Linked DNA regions of Fulvivirga ulvae. Each later gene encodes a partner of the first gene's protein in a complex. Links are inferred from orthologs where the notes say so. Each region holds a gene or a part of one and is shown in the gene's direction. Other genes may lie near its edges.

Region 1 (9,144 bases):
AAAACTATTCAGAACCTTACTAAAATAGACAAATGGTTCCTTATCCAGATCGAAGAACTGATCGTTTTGGAAAATGAAATCTCAAAATATACTATAGATAATATCCCCGCGGCCCTGCTTAGATCAGCCAAAGAAAAAGGCTACGCCGATCGCCAGTTAGGCCACCTCATGAATTGCTGGGAGAGCGAAGTTCGCAGTAAGCGAAAGGAGTTGGGCGTCAACAGGGTTTACAAACTTGTAGATACCTGTGCAGCCGAATTTGAAGCTCAAACACCATATTACTACTCTACCTTTGACCAGGAAAATGAATCGAAAATTACTGACCGGAAAAAGATAGTAGTTTTAGGGTCAGGTCCAAACAGGATAGGTCAGGGTATTGAATTTGATTACTCTTGTGTGCATGGCATTTTGGCAGCTAAAGAGTGTGGTTATGAGACTATCATGATCAACTGCAACCCCGAGACAGTTTCTACAGACTTCGATGTAGCTGACAAGCTATATTTCGAACCTGTTTTCTGGGAGCACATTTATGATATCATCGAGCATGAAAAACCTGAAGGTGTAATCGTTCAGCTTGGCGGACAGACAGCACTAAAGCTCGCCGAGAAACTCGAAAAGTATGGCATCAGGATTCTGGGCACTAACTTCCAGTCACTTGATCTTGCTGAGGACAGAGGTAGTTTCTCCAACATTCTGAGGGAAAACGATATACCTTACCCGCAATTTGGTGTGGCTGAAGATGCTGAAACCGCTATTGAGCTGTCAAAAGAGATCGGGTTCCCGCTGCTTGTAAGACCTTCTTACGTATTAGGTGGCCAAAGCATGAAGATCGTGATCAATGAAAAAGAACTTGAATCACACATTATTGATATTCTCAAAAAAATACCAGGTAACAAAGTATTGCTTGACCACTTTCTTGATGGAGCTATAGAAGCTGAAGCAGATGCTATCTGCGATGGAGAGGATGTACACATAATCGGCATTATGCAGCACATAGAGCCGGCAGGTATTCATTCCGGAGACTCCTATGCGGTGCTGCCTCCTTATAACTTGGGAGACTTCGTGATCCGCCAGATTGAGGCGTATACTAAAAAGATAGCACTGGCACTTAACACCGTAGGTCTTATCAATATACAATTTGCCATTAAAGATGATAAGGTATATATCATTGAGGCCAACCCAAGGGCATCCCGTACGGTTCCATTTATTTGCAAAGCATATGATGAACCATACGTTAACTATGCTGTTAAAGTAATGTTAGGTGAAAAGAAGGTTAAAGACTTTAAATTTAACCCTAAAAAGCATGGTTATGCCATTAAGGAACCGGTGTTCTCATTTGATAAATTCCCTAATGTAAATAAAGAGCTTGGCCCTGAGATGAAATCTACCGGAGAAGCCATTTATTTCATTGATGACCTGATGGACGACTATTTCCTAAAAATATACTCTGAACGAAACTTATATCTGAGTAAATAAGTATAATAATAAAAAGAGTAAAAATATGTTGAAATTTCTGATTATTGCGTTTCTGATAGGGTTTCTGTTTTTCAAACTTCTGGGTCTTTTTTTCAGGATTCTCATTGGAAGATCAGCAGCTGACAGATCAGGAGGAAGGGCATACCAAAATCAGCAATATCAGTCCGGAAGGAGCAACGACGGGAATGTAAACATTGATTATGTTCCAAAAAATGGCTCAAACAAGTCACCAAAAGCTTTTAAGGGCGGTGAATACGTTGATTATGAGGAAATAAAATAAATTATATCAAAATTGTTATTTTAGACCCCGTTTCGGTCCGCCAAAATCTGGCAATTTCCGAAACGGGGTTTTTCATTTTAGTATAGCACATGGATAATATCAAATTTTATAAATATCAGGCTACAGGTAATGATTTCATACTCATTGACAACCGCAGTACGCAGCACCGCTTTTCTTCAAAACAGATACAAAAACTGTGTGACCGTAAATTTGGTATCGGTGCAGACGGGCTGATCCTGATCCAGGACCACGACAACTATGACTTCGAAATGGTTTACTACAACCCGGATGGCAGTCAGAGCCTTTGCGGAAATGGCAGCAGGTGCGCTGTAAATTTTGCCAGTTATTTGGGGATAGTCGACAAATCAACGCGTTTTCTGGCCTATGATGGTGAGCACCTGGCAGAAATCCTTGACAATGAAGCTGTAAGATTAAAAATGGCTAATGTACAAAATGTCAGGTTAATGGCAGATGGTATGTTTATTGATACGGGCTCACCACACCTGATCAAGTATGTGATCAATGTAAAGAATTACAGGGTGTATGACGAAGGAAAAGCCATCCGCAACGGCGGATTATTTAAGGAGGCCGGAGTAAATGTGAACTTTGTTGAAATTACGGGCAACTCGGAAATCTTCGCCAGAACTTATGAAAGAGGTGTTGAAAATGAAACACTTTCCTGCGGCACAGGAGTTACGGCTGCGGCCATTTCTGCCAGTCATAAAGGTCTTGAAAGTCCGGTTACCGTCAATACCATGGGAGGAACACTGGCGGTAGAATTCAAAAAGCAAGATGATGGCAGTTATTCTGAAGTTTATCTTATAGGACCCGCAGAAAGAGTTTTTGAAGGCGCCATTGAAATGCCAGTGTAATAGGTAAAAGATTTAATTAAAAACACCTTAACTTTAAGGTCGAAAGATAGAAAACAGGAGCGACTATGTTAAATTTTATTGCAAAGATATTCGGTACAAAGTCTGAAAAAGATATCAAGACTTTGATGCCTCTGGTTGACAAGATCAACCAGGAATATGCTCAGTTTGCGAGCATTAGCGATGACGAACTAAGAAATAAGACCACAGAAATACAAGAACAAATAAATGCCTCGCTTAAAGGCATTGATGATCAAATAGCTGCGTTACATCAAAAAATTGAGGACAACCCCGATCTTGACATTCATGAAAAGGAAGAGGTTTTCTCCGAAATAGATAAACTGGAAGAGAACAGAAACAAAGAGCTTGAAAAAGTTTTGATGGACGTGCTTCCTCCCGCCTTTGCCGTAGTAAAGGAAACTGCCAGAAGACTTAAAGAAAACAAAAAGCTGGAAGTAACCGCTACAATGCATGACAAAACAATCGCTGCTGAAAAATCAAATGTAGAAATACAGGGAGAAAAAGCCATCTGGCATAATAAATGGCTGGCCGCGGGTACCGAGGTAACCTGGGAAATGCTACACTATGACGTACAGCTTATAGGAGGTATCGTATTACATCAGGGGAAAATCGCCGAGATGGCTACCGGTGAAGGTAAAACTCTTGTAGCTACTTTACCGGCATTCCTCAATGCCCTGGCTAAAAGAGGTGTGCATGTGGTAACTGTTAACGACTACCTCGCAAAAAGAGATAGCGAGTGGATGGCCCCTATATTTGAGTTCCACGGCCTAAGGGTAGATTGTATTGATAAGCATGATCCAAACTCAGACGCCAGAAGGAAGGCCTATCTTGCAGATATTACATACGGCACCAATAACGAGTTCGGCTTCGATTACCTTCGGGACAATATGTCCCGCGACCCGCAAGAGCTTGTACAAAGAAAGCATCACTACGCCATGGTCGATGAGGTTGACTCCGTACTTATTGATGAAGCCAGAACACCACTGATTATTTCGGGTCCGGTACCAAGAGGTGATGAACATGAGTTTTACGACCTCAAGCCAAGGATCAATAAACTTGTAGAGGCACAAAAGAAAGTTACCTCCCTGTTTTTGGTGGAAGCCAAGAAGCTTATGGCTGATCAAAATGAAAAAGAAGGAGGTTTAGCGCTTTTCAGAGCATACCGGGGGCTTCCAAAGCACAAACCGTTGATCAAATACCTCAGCGAACCGGGTATCAGGCAAATTCTGCAGAAAACAGAGAATTTCTACCTGCAGGATAATCAAAAAATGATGCCAGAGGCAGATGAACCTCTATATTTTACTATCGATGAGAAGCACAATAGCATAGAACTTACAGAAAAAGGTATAGACCTCATCACTGGTGAAGGAGAGGATCAAAACTTCTTTATTATGCCTGACATTGGTACTGAAATCGCTCAACTGGAAAAGGATGAGCAAATGACCGATGAAGAAAAAGTGGCCAAGAAAGATGAGATCGTTAAGGATTATGCTGTAAAATCTCAGCGCATACACTCTGTCAATCAGCTTCTGAAAGCCTACACACTGTTTGAAAAGGATACGGAATATATTCTCGTAGATGGGAAAGTTAAAATCGTAGATGAACAGACAGGTCGTGTAATGGAAGGGAGGAGATACTCTGACGGTCTTCACCAGGCGATAGAAGCCAAGGAGAATGTAAAAGTTGAAGATGCTACCCAGACGTATGCTACGGTAACTTTACAAAATTATTTCAGGATGTACCATAAACTTGCCGGTATGACTGGTACAGCCGAAACTGAAGCTGGTGAATTTTGGGAAATTTATGAGCTGGATGTAGTAGTAATACCTACAAACAAACCTATCGCAAGAGCAGACAAGCAGGATATGGTTTACAAAACAGTTCGGGAGAAATTCAATGCCGTAGTAGATGAGGTGGTAAGCCTGACCGAACAGGGCCGCCCGGTACTTGTAGGTACCACTTCTGTGGAGATTTCCGAATTGCTGAGCCGAATGCTTAATATGAGAAAGATTAAGCACCAGGTACTTAATGCGAAACAGCACCAGAGAGAGGCAGAGGTTGTGGCTGAAGCCGGAAAGCCCGGTACTGTAACCATTGCTACAAACATGGCAGGTAGAGGTACCGATATTAAGCTTTCCCCTGAATCCAAAGCCGCCGGCGGTCTTGCTATTGTAGGTACGGAAAGACATGAATCCAGACGTGTAGACAGACAGCTAAGAGGTCGTTCAGGTCGCCAGGGAGATCCGGGTTCATCGCAATTCTTCGTTTCCCTGGAAGACAACCTGATGCGGATGTTTATGCCTGAACGTATAGCGCGTATCATGGATAAACTCGGCTTACAGGAAGGAGAAGTTATTTCTCATTCTATGGTAACCAAATCCATTGAGCGTGCTCAGAAGAAAGTGGAAGAAAATAACTTCGGTATAAGAAAAAGGCTACTGGAGTATGATGATGTAATGAACTCTCAAAGAGAGGTGATTTATAAAAGAAGAAGAAACGCCCTGTTTGGTGAGCGACTTCAGCTTGATATCATGACCATGCTCTATGATACGTGCGAAGATATAGTAGTCAATACAAAAGGTGGTGAGAACTTTGAAAGCTTCAAACTCACTGTACTCGGAGTGTTAGGTATTGACTTCGAAATTTCCAAAGAGGATTTTGAAAGGATTTCTGCAGAGCAATTAACTGACAAGCTTTACCACCAGGCTTACGAGTACTACAAGCGGAAAAACAAAGGAATTGCGGAAAAGTCTCTGCCTATCATTAAAAACATAGATGAAACAAGGGGAGCCAACATTGAGAACATCATGGTGCCATTTACTGATGGCAAAAAGCAAATTGGTGTGGCCGCTAACCTAAAAAAATGTGTACAGACCGAAAACGCTGAGTTGGTAAAAGCAATGGAAAAAATGGCAACCCTTGCCATTATTGACCAGTTATGGAAAGACCACCTGCGAGAAATGGACGACCTGAAGCAAAGTGTCCAGAATGCCGTTTACGAACAAAAAGATCCTCTTTTGATCTATAAATTCGAAGGTTTTGAGCTTTTCAAACGGTTTATTGCCAAAGTTAATGAAGAAACTATCTCATTCCTTGTAAAGGCAGATATCCCTATTCAAGAACCTGAGCAGGTACAAGAGGCACGATCTCAGAGAAGACAAAAACTACAGGAACAAAAAGACGAATCGCGTTCGTTACTAAGTGGCGGTGGCAATGCACAGGCCAACAGACCTCCGGCAGAAAAAACCATGCCTCTTAAATCAGAAAAGATTGTAGGTCGAAATGATAAAGTTACTGTCCAGTATATGGATGGTCGCATTGAAAAAGATGTAAAATTCAAAAAAGTAGAGGAAGATATCAGAAATAACAAGTGCGTATTAGTTGAAGATTAATTTTATGATCAAACCATTAGCATACTGTCTAGTTGTCACAATAGTAGTGTTTGGGTGTAAAACAAGCTCGGTTACGACTTCTGCCGATACTGAAAAGTATAAAGAAGACCTGTCGCAGCTACGCCCGAAATATGAAAAGCCGGAAATAAATATTGATTCCGCTTCTACAGAAATGGTCACGGATTATAGCGATGTCACTCCTTCGCACGATGTAACAGCTAAATTGAATGCCGTGCTGGACAGTATTGACGTACTTAGGAAAGATGTCAGGTATATCGATGGTTTTACCATTCAGGTTTACTCGGGTACCAACAGCGAGGAGGCGCGTCTTTCAAGGGGGAAGGTGTACTCTATACTCCCCGAATCCAATCCGGAATTGAAATTTGATGAACCGAATTTCAAAGTGAAAGTAGGGAAGTACTATTCAAGAATTGAGGCCAGAAAACCTTACGCACAATTGAAGAAAAAATTTCCCGGTGCTATTATTATCCCTGAAAGAATCTATCTTCACTAAATGTCACTAAAACAACAAATAAAAGAGCTGGCAGCCCGTAATGCCGGTGAGATTGTTAATATCAGGCGTCACATCCATGCCAATCCTGAACTATCTTATCAGGAATACAATACAGCTAAATATGTGGCGGAACAGTTAAAAGCCATAGGTATTACGCCCAGGGAAGGCGTTGCTGAAACAGGCCTTACCGCTGTTATTGAAGGTCGAAACCCCGAATCAAAAGTACTGGCGCTCAGAGCTGACATGGATGCTCTGCCTATACTGGAGGCTAACAATGTAGAGTACAAATCGAAAAATGAAGGTGTAATGCATGCCTGTGGGCATGATGCTCACACATCTTCATTACTTGGATCAGCAAAAATACTCCATGAACTCAAAGATCAGTTTGAAGGTTCCGTAAAGCTTATTTTCCAACCTGGTGAAGAAAAAAACCCGGGAGGTGCTTCTTTGATGATTAAAGACGGAGCACTGAAAGATCCTGCACCGGGTTGTATTTTTGGCCAGCATGTAATGCCACTGATCCCTGTTGGAAAGGTAGGCTTTCGCGAAGGCATGTATATGGCAAGCTGCGATGAGATCTACCTGACCGTAAAGGGTAAAGGAGGACATGGTGCTGTTCCTGAATTGACTGTTGATCCTGTACTTATTGCCTCTCATATTATAGTTGCGCTTCAGCAGATCATAAGCAGGAATGCAAGTCCCAAAACACCTACTGTGCTGTCATTCGGAAAAGTAATCGCCAACGGAGCGACAAACATTATTCCCGATGAGGTAAATATCGCAGGTACCTTCAGAGCTATGGATGAAGAATGGCGGGCTGATGCTCATAAGAAGATCACCACTATGGCTGAAAACATTGCAACGGCCATGGGAGGTAGTTGTTATGTTGAGATATCAAAAGGCTATCCCTTCCTGGTTAACAATCCGGAAGTTACCAGGCAGGCACGAGCTTCTGCAGAAGAATTTCTCGGAAAAGAAAACGTTGTTGACCTTGAACTTTGGATGGGAGCTGAAGACTTTGCTTATTATACACATGAGGTGCCTGCATGTTTTTACAGGCTGGGAACCAGAAATGAGGCCAGAGGCATTACCTCATATGTCCACACTCCTACTTTTGATATCGATGAAGATGCTTTGGAAATTGGGGCAGGCATGATGGCATGGATTGCCTTGAGCAAGCTACATAATATGTAAAATAAATATTGTGCTTTTTTCAATTATAGGAGGGCCTGACACAGCTACAGGCTCTCTATTTAAGCGTTCACCATATCCTCTTCATCCTTAGCCAGCTCACCCGTAACAGCCTCAGACACATTAATAATATGATCTCCAACACGCTCTAAAAGGTTATAGAGGTCGGAGTATACAATACCACTCATAATGTCATAATCACCCTTTTCAATGTTTTTGAGATGTTTCTTTCTGAGTCTGTCCCGTTTTTTATTAATAGCAGCTTCTTGCTCAACGGCCTCATTTAAACTCACTTGATCATAATCCATGTTTAAATTATCCATCATCACCGTGAAAGCTTCATCGATAAGCTCAAACATCTCTTGTAGGTTCTTCACCTGGCGGTCAGAGAACCAAGCATCACTTTCATTTTTTCTTTCAATGGCCAACGACATCTGGAAGAACAAATCCCCAATCCTTTCCAGATCATTGATGATAGATAGCATCCCTCGTAACCTCAACGAAGATTCACTACTTAAGTTTGAGGTCGATACTTTGGACAAATAGTCAGCTATCTCCAACTCTACTCTATCAGTAATTTCTTCATACTTTTTAATACGTTTCATCAATTTAACCCGGGCTTTTACCTTCTTCTTCACAATCAACGCCTGTACAAACCCCGACATCCTTGATGTGAGCTCGGCAAATTTTGCAATCTCCTTTCCCGCCTCTTCCAGAGATATTTCAGGAGTGGACATAATAGGAGTGCTAATGTACTCCAGTCTAAACTCTTCATCTTCACCTCTTGATGTAACAAACTTCACAACAAAATTTGAGATATGCTTAACAAACCAGATCAAAAGCAGGACATTAATAATGTTAAATGTAGTATGAAAAATCGACAAAGAAACAGGAACAGCCTCCGGGGTATCAAAAGGAGATACATTATGATATTTTGTCATGTAAGCATCGATACCATTAAGAAATAACGGAAAAGCAAGGAGCATCCACACTACACCGAATATATTAAATATGAAATGCGCTCGTGCCGCTCTTTTAGCATGAATATTACCTACAAGCGCAGCTATATTAGCGGTAATAGTCGTACCAATATTCTCACCCAAAACCATAGCAGCTGCGAGATCAAAAGATATCCATCCCTGATTGGCCATCACCAGTGTCAATGCCATGCTCGCACTTGAGGACTGTACCACCACGGTTAATACTGTTCCAATAGCAATAAACAATAATGTAGATAAAATACCAGCATCAGTATAACGACTTAAAAACTCAAGCACTTGTGGGTTGGACTTTAAATCCGGAACAGCCCCCTTCAATGCCTCTAGTCCCATAAACAGCAGAGCAAAGCCTATAATAACCTCGCCCCAAGACTTCCATCTGTTTTTGGAAGAAAACAATAGA
Region 2 (5,089 bases), 370 kb from region 1 along the record:
CTTTCGCAAGTAACGCAAGTAAATCATAAAATATTATGGCAAGAAAAGCTGTTATAGCAAGAGAAAAAAAGAGAGAAAGATTAGTAGCAAAGTTTGCTGCTAAGCGCACGGCTCTTAAAGAGGCAGGAGATTACGAGGGACTGGATAAATTACCTCGAAATGCCTCACCGGTTAGATTACACAATAGATGTAAGCTAACGGGTAGACCTAAAGGATACATGAGAAAGTTTGGTATCTCCAGGGTTACTTTTAGAGAAATGGCTTCAGATGGAAAGATTCCAGGTGTAACTAAAGCCAGCTGGTAAAAAGTTTCTCTTTTTGTTTTATTCAAGAAAATAGTTCTGTATCTTTGCAGGCCTGTTTCATACGGGCGGCAATTTTACGTTAGATAAAGAAGAAAATGACAGATCCAATAGCAGATTATTTAACCCGTTTGAGGAATGCTATCAAGGCCAAGCATAGGGTCGTTGATATTCCTGCGTCTAATATCAAGAAGGAAATGACGAAAGTACTTCATGATAAAGGGTATATTCTGAACTATAAGTTCGAAGAGACAACGAACCATCAGGGTAATATCAAAATAGCTTTGAAGTACAATCCTGACTCAAAAAAACCAGCTATCTTCCATCTTGAAAGAGTTAGTAAGCCAGGTTTAAGAAAATATGCTTCAGCCGATTCATTACCTCGTGTATTGAATGGTCTGGGTGTGGCTATCCTTTCGACATCTCGAGGTGTTATCACAGATAAAGAAGCGCGAGATATGAATGTGGGTGGTGAAGTTTTGTGTTACATATATTAATTATAAACATCAATGTCAAGAATAGGGAAAAAACCAATAAAGCTTGCAAGCGGTGTTTCTTACACTTTTGACGAGAAAGTTGGAAACATTGTTGTGAAGGGACCGAAAGGTGAGCTTACACAGAAAATAGACCCTGCCTTCAAATTGGTTGAAGACGAAGGCGAGTTGACCGTTGAAAGGCCAACTGATCAGAAGAGGCATAAAGCTCTTCATGGTCTCTATCGCTCTTTGATCAACAATATGGTAGAAGGAGTTAGCTCTGGATTTACCAGGAAATTAGAATTGGTAGGGGTTGGATATAAAGCTTCAGCTCAGAATAACGTTCTGGAGTTGAGTTTAGGCTATTCTCATAATATATTTCTAGCTGTTCCTTCTGAATTAAAGGTTTCGGCAGAAACTGAAAAAGGAAAGAATCCGGTTGTTACACTTGAAGGAAGTGACAAACAACTGATTGGACAGGTGGCGGCAAAGATTAAAAGCCTGAGATCTGTAGAGCCTTACAAAGGTAAAGGTGTAAGATTCGTAGGAGAGCAAGTTAGACGTAAAGCTGGTAAACAAGCTGCTAAATAATTAAGGAGATGGCATTTAACAAATACAAAAGAAGACTTAGAATTAAGAAGGGTATCAGAAATAAAATTTCTGGTACTTCTGAGAAACCAAGACTTTCTGTTTTTAAAAGTAATAAAGGTATCTACGCACAGATTATTGATGACACTAAGGGTCATACGCTGTTAGCAGTTTCTTCAAGAGAACTAGGTGAGACTAAAAATAGTATAGATATTTCTAAATCTGTAGGAACTAAGCTTGCTGAAAAAGCAAAGTCGGGTGGTATAGAACATGTAGTATTTGATCGTAATGGTTACCTATATCACGGAAAAGTAAAAGCTTTAGCCGAAGGTGCCAGAGAAGGAGGTCTAAAATTTTAAAGCATTATGTCTCAAAGTAATATAAGATCAGTAAAAGCTAGCGAAATAGACCTTAAAGAAAAGGTTGTTGCAATTAAACGTGTGGCTAAGGTTGTTAAAGGTGGTAGAAGATTTAGTTTCTCTGCCATTGTGGTTGTAGGAGATGGTAACGGAGTGGTTGGATACGGTCTTGGTAAAGCCAATGAAGTTACAGATGCAATAACTAAAGGCATAGATGACGCGAAAAAGAACCTGGTAAAAGTACCTGTAATAAAAGGAACCGTGCCGCATGAAGCAATAGGTAAGTTCGGAGGGGGATTCGTTCTTCTTAAGCCTGCATCAGCTGGTACAGGTGTTATCGCCGGTGGTGCTATGCGTGCCGTATTGGAAAGTGCTGGCGTACATAATGTACTTGCAAAGTCTAAGGGTTCTTCAAATCCGCACAATGTGGTGAAGGCTACTTTTGATGCGCTAACAAATATGAGAGACGCATTCACTGTAGCACAGGACAGAGGGGTTTCTTTATCTAAAGTTTTTAACGGTTAAGATGATGGCAAAAGTTAGAATTTCTCAAGTTAGAAGTACAATTGGAAGGCCTGAAAGACAAAAACGTACCATTAAGGCGCTGGGTTTAGGTAAGATTGATAAGTCTGTAGAGGTAGAATTAACTCCGCAAATTAGCGGCATGATTAATAAGGTAAACCATTTGGTTACTGTAACTGAAGTTTAAAAATATATTCCGAGTCTGATAATCAGGCGCTAGGCAAAAAATATAACAGATGAAATTAAATACATTAAAACCTGCTGAAGGTTCTGTTAAAACAAGAAAAAGAGTTGGCCGTGGTCAGGGATCTGGCAAAGGTGGAACCTCTACAAGAGGACATAAGGGTGCCAAATCAAGATCTGGTTACTCAAAAAAGATCGGCTTTGAAGGTGGGCAAATGCCACTTCAAAGGAGGGTTCCTAAGTTTGGGTTCACTAATCCTAATAGGGTTGAGTATAAAGCGATCAATCTGGATACAATTCAAAAACTCGTTGATGATACTAAGGCAACGGCGGTGGATGTTAATTTGATTGTAGAAAATGGTTTGGCTGCAAAGAAAGACTTAATAAAGATATTAGGAAAAGGAGAGTTAAAATCGAAAGTAGATGTTACCGCTCATGCTTTTTCCGCATCGGCTTCTAAAGCCATAGAGGCTGCTGGTGGAAAAGTGACTCAACTATAATTATGAAGAAGTTTTTCACTACCATAAAGAACATATTTTCAATCGAAGATCTACGGATAAGGATCCTGAATACATTAGGGTTCCTTATCATCTTTAGGTTAGGGTCTTTTATTGTATTACCAGGCGTGGATCCGGATGCATTAGGCAGCGGAGCGCAAGGAGGAATATTTGATTTATTAAATACTTTCTTGGGGGGGTCTTTCAGTAGAGCCTCCATATTCGCGTTGGGTATAATGCCTTATATATCGGCTTCAATCGTTATTCAGTTATTGACCGTGGCAGTGCCATACTTCCAGAAGCTTCAAAAGGAAGGTGAGTCTGGAAGGAAGCGCCTGACACAGATTACGAGAGTACTTACAATTGCTATTACGCTTGCTCAATCAGCGGGCTATCTTGCAGCGACTATTCCTGCTGAGGCAATTATGTATGATCCGGCCTTTTTCCAGATATCATCTATGATTATCTTGGTATCAGGAACGATGTTCTGTATGTGGATTGGTGAGAAGATTACTGATAAGGGAATTGGTAACGGAATTTCAATGCTGATTATGATTGGTATTATCTCCAGATTCCCTGGCTCACTGGTAAGTGAGGCAATGTCAAGGGGAATGAGCGGAGCCTTGATGTTTGTTTTAGAAATTGTGGCATTATTCTTTGTTGTAATGGCAGTTGTAATGCTCACACAAGCTGTAAGAAGAATACCAATACAATATGCAAAACAGGTTATTGGTAATAAATTGTATGGAGGAAAAAGAGATTATATTCCTTTAAAAATTAATGCGTCTGGTGTGATGCCTATTATATTTGCACAGGCATTAATGTTTATTCCTCCTTTAATAGCCGGAATCTGGAAAGAAAGCGAAGTTGGATCTTATATAGGTTCAACCTTTTCTGATCCTTACTCGTGGCAGTATAACTTAGTGTTTGGCATATTGATATTGCTATTTACTTTCTTTTATACAGCTATTACAGTTAATCCTAATGATATTGCTGATAATCTTAAGCGTAACGGAGGATTTATCCCGGGAATTAAACCAGGTAAGCAGACATCCGAGTTTATAGATCAGGTATTGACAAAAATAACGTTGCCGGGGTCAATTTTCCTTGCACTTGTAGCTATTTTGCCTGCATTTGCGGTAAAGGCAGGAATTAGTCCTAACTTTGCTCAGTTTTACGGGGGCACCTCTTTATTGATTATGGTAGGTGTTATTCTGGATACACTCCAGCAGATAGAAAGTTACCTGCTAATGAGGCACTATGAAGGTATGATGAAGTCTGGTAAGGTGAAAGGACGTTCTCAAATTGCTGCAGCTTAATCTGGAATGATTCATTACAAGTCCAGAGAAGAGGTAGAACTTATAAAGGAAAGTGCTTTAATACTTGGCAAGGCACACGGAGAAGTGGCTAAAATGGTTAAGCCGGGTGTGAAAACCATAGAGCTTGATCAGATTGCGGAGGAATTTATAAGAGATCATGGTGGGGTTCCCTCCTTTAAGAATTATAACGGGTTTCCCTCATCATTATGTATATCCCTGAACGAAAATGTTGTTCATGGTTTTCCGAGTGAGTATGAGTTAAAGGAGGGAGATATAATTTCTGTTGACTGTGGAGTGTATTATAAAAGCTTTCACAGTGACTCGGCTTATACTTATCCCGTTGGGGAAGTATCGAGGGAAGTTATGCAATTGTTGAAAGTGACAAAAGAGTCACTATACAAAGGAATTGAAATGGCCGTTTATGGCAATAGAATTGGAGATTTGGCCTATGCTATTCAAAATCATGTCGAACAGTATGGGTATGGAGTTGTAAGAGAGTTAGTTGGTCATGGGATAGGGAGAGATCTTCATGAGGGTCCGGAAGTGCCGAATTATGGTAAACGAGGTAAAGGGGCAAAGCTTAAAGAAGGGTTGGTTATAGCTATAGAACCTATGATAAACCTGGGAACCAAGAATGTAGTGCAAGAGGCAGATGGCTGGACAATTCGAACAGCAGACAGAAGACCCTCAGCGCATTATGAGCATACTGTTGCTATATTTGAGACCGGAACGGAGATCCTAACGACACATAAATTTATAGAAGAGAATTTTAAATTTTAATATGGCTAAGCAAAAATCTATTGAACAGGATGGTACTATTACCGAAGCGCTTTCTAATGCTAT

The links. Proteins that work in one complex are often made in the same cells at the same time.
Region 2: the proteins of secA (region 1) and secY are in contact, whole or in part, in a crystal structure (PDB 3DIN), measured with the Thermotoga maritima proteins. The link is inferred for Fulvivirga ulvae from one-to-one orthologs. Residues at the interface, in WP_004082002.1 of Thermotoga maritima: Glu261, Ala262, Arg263, Lys300, Ala301, Arg302, Thr303, Ile304, Ile305, Leu323, Tyr324, Asp325, Pro326, Val329, Ser330, Tyr333, Ile336, Lys340, Phe345, Val349, Glu363, Phe364, Tyr374, Ser375, Gly376, Gly377, Glu393, Ile395, Thr482, Ser483; in WP_004081795.1 of Thermotoga maritima: Glu108, Gly109, Glu110, Glu111, Ala236, Glu237, Arg238, Arg239, Ile240, Thr241, Ile242, Gln243, Tyr244, Ala245, Arg246, Arg247, Val248, Thr249, Gly250, Arg251, Arg252, Val253, Tyr254, Gly256, Ala257, Ser258, Thr259, Tyr260, Leu261, Pro262.

The regions. Positions count from the first base shown.
Region 1 is NZ_CP089981.1:2,828,947-2,838,090, reverse strand. The notes cover bases 2,337-6,238. They hold secA (preprotein translocase subunit SecA), read left to right. Parts: upstream 2,337-2,693; coding sequence 2,694-6,038; downstream 6,039-6,238. Other genes in these bases: LVD17_RS11790 (hypothetical protein), read left to right, coding at 6,043-6,238; dapF (diaminopimelate epimerase), read left to right, coding at 2,337-2,628. Also shown: carB (carbamoyl-phosphate synthase large subunit), read left to right, coding at 1-1,476; LVD17_RS11805 (DUF4834 family protein), read left to right, coding at 1,502-1,756; more of dapF, read left to right, coding at 1,846-2,336; more of LVD17_RS11790, read left to right, coding at 6,239-6,552; LVD17_RS11785 (M20 metallopeptidase family protein), read left to right, coding at 6,553-7,746; LVD17_RS11780 (Na/Pi cotransporter family protein), read right to left, coding at 7,806-9,144. UniProt on the Escherichia coli protein: Required for protein export, interacts with the SecYEG preprotein conducting channel.
Region 2 is NZ_CP089981.1:3,199,788-3,204,876, forward strand. What follows is about bases 2,145-5,089. They hold secY (preprotein translocase subunit SecY), read left to right. Parts: upstream 2,145-2,932; coding sequence 2,933-4,246; downstream 4,247-5,089. Other genes in these bases: rpsE (30S ribosomal protein S5), read left to right, coding at 2,145-2,250; rpmD (50S ribosomal protein L30), read left to right, coding at 2,255-2,434; rplO (50S ribosomal protein L15), read left to right, coding at 2,484-2,930; map (type I methionyl aminopeptidase), read left to right, coding at 4,253-5,026; infA (translation initiation factor IF-1), read left to right, coding at 5,028-5,089. Also shown: rplE (50S ribosomal protein L5), read left to right, coding at 1-29; rpsN (30S ribosomal protein S14), read left to right, coding at 36-305; rpsH (30S ribosomal protein S8), read left to right, coding at 401-799; rplF (50S ribosomal protein L6), read left to right, coding at 812-1,369; rplR (50S ribosomal protein L18), read left to right, coding at 1,378-1,725; more of rpsE, read left to right, coding at 1,732-2,144. UniProt on the Escherichia coli protein: The central subunit of the protein translocation channel SecYEG. Consists of two halves formed by TMs 1-5 and 6-10.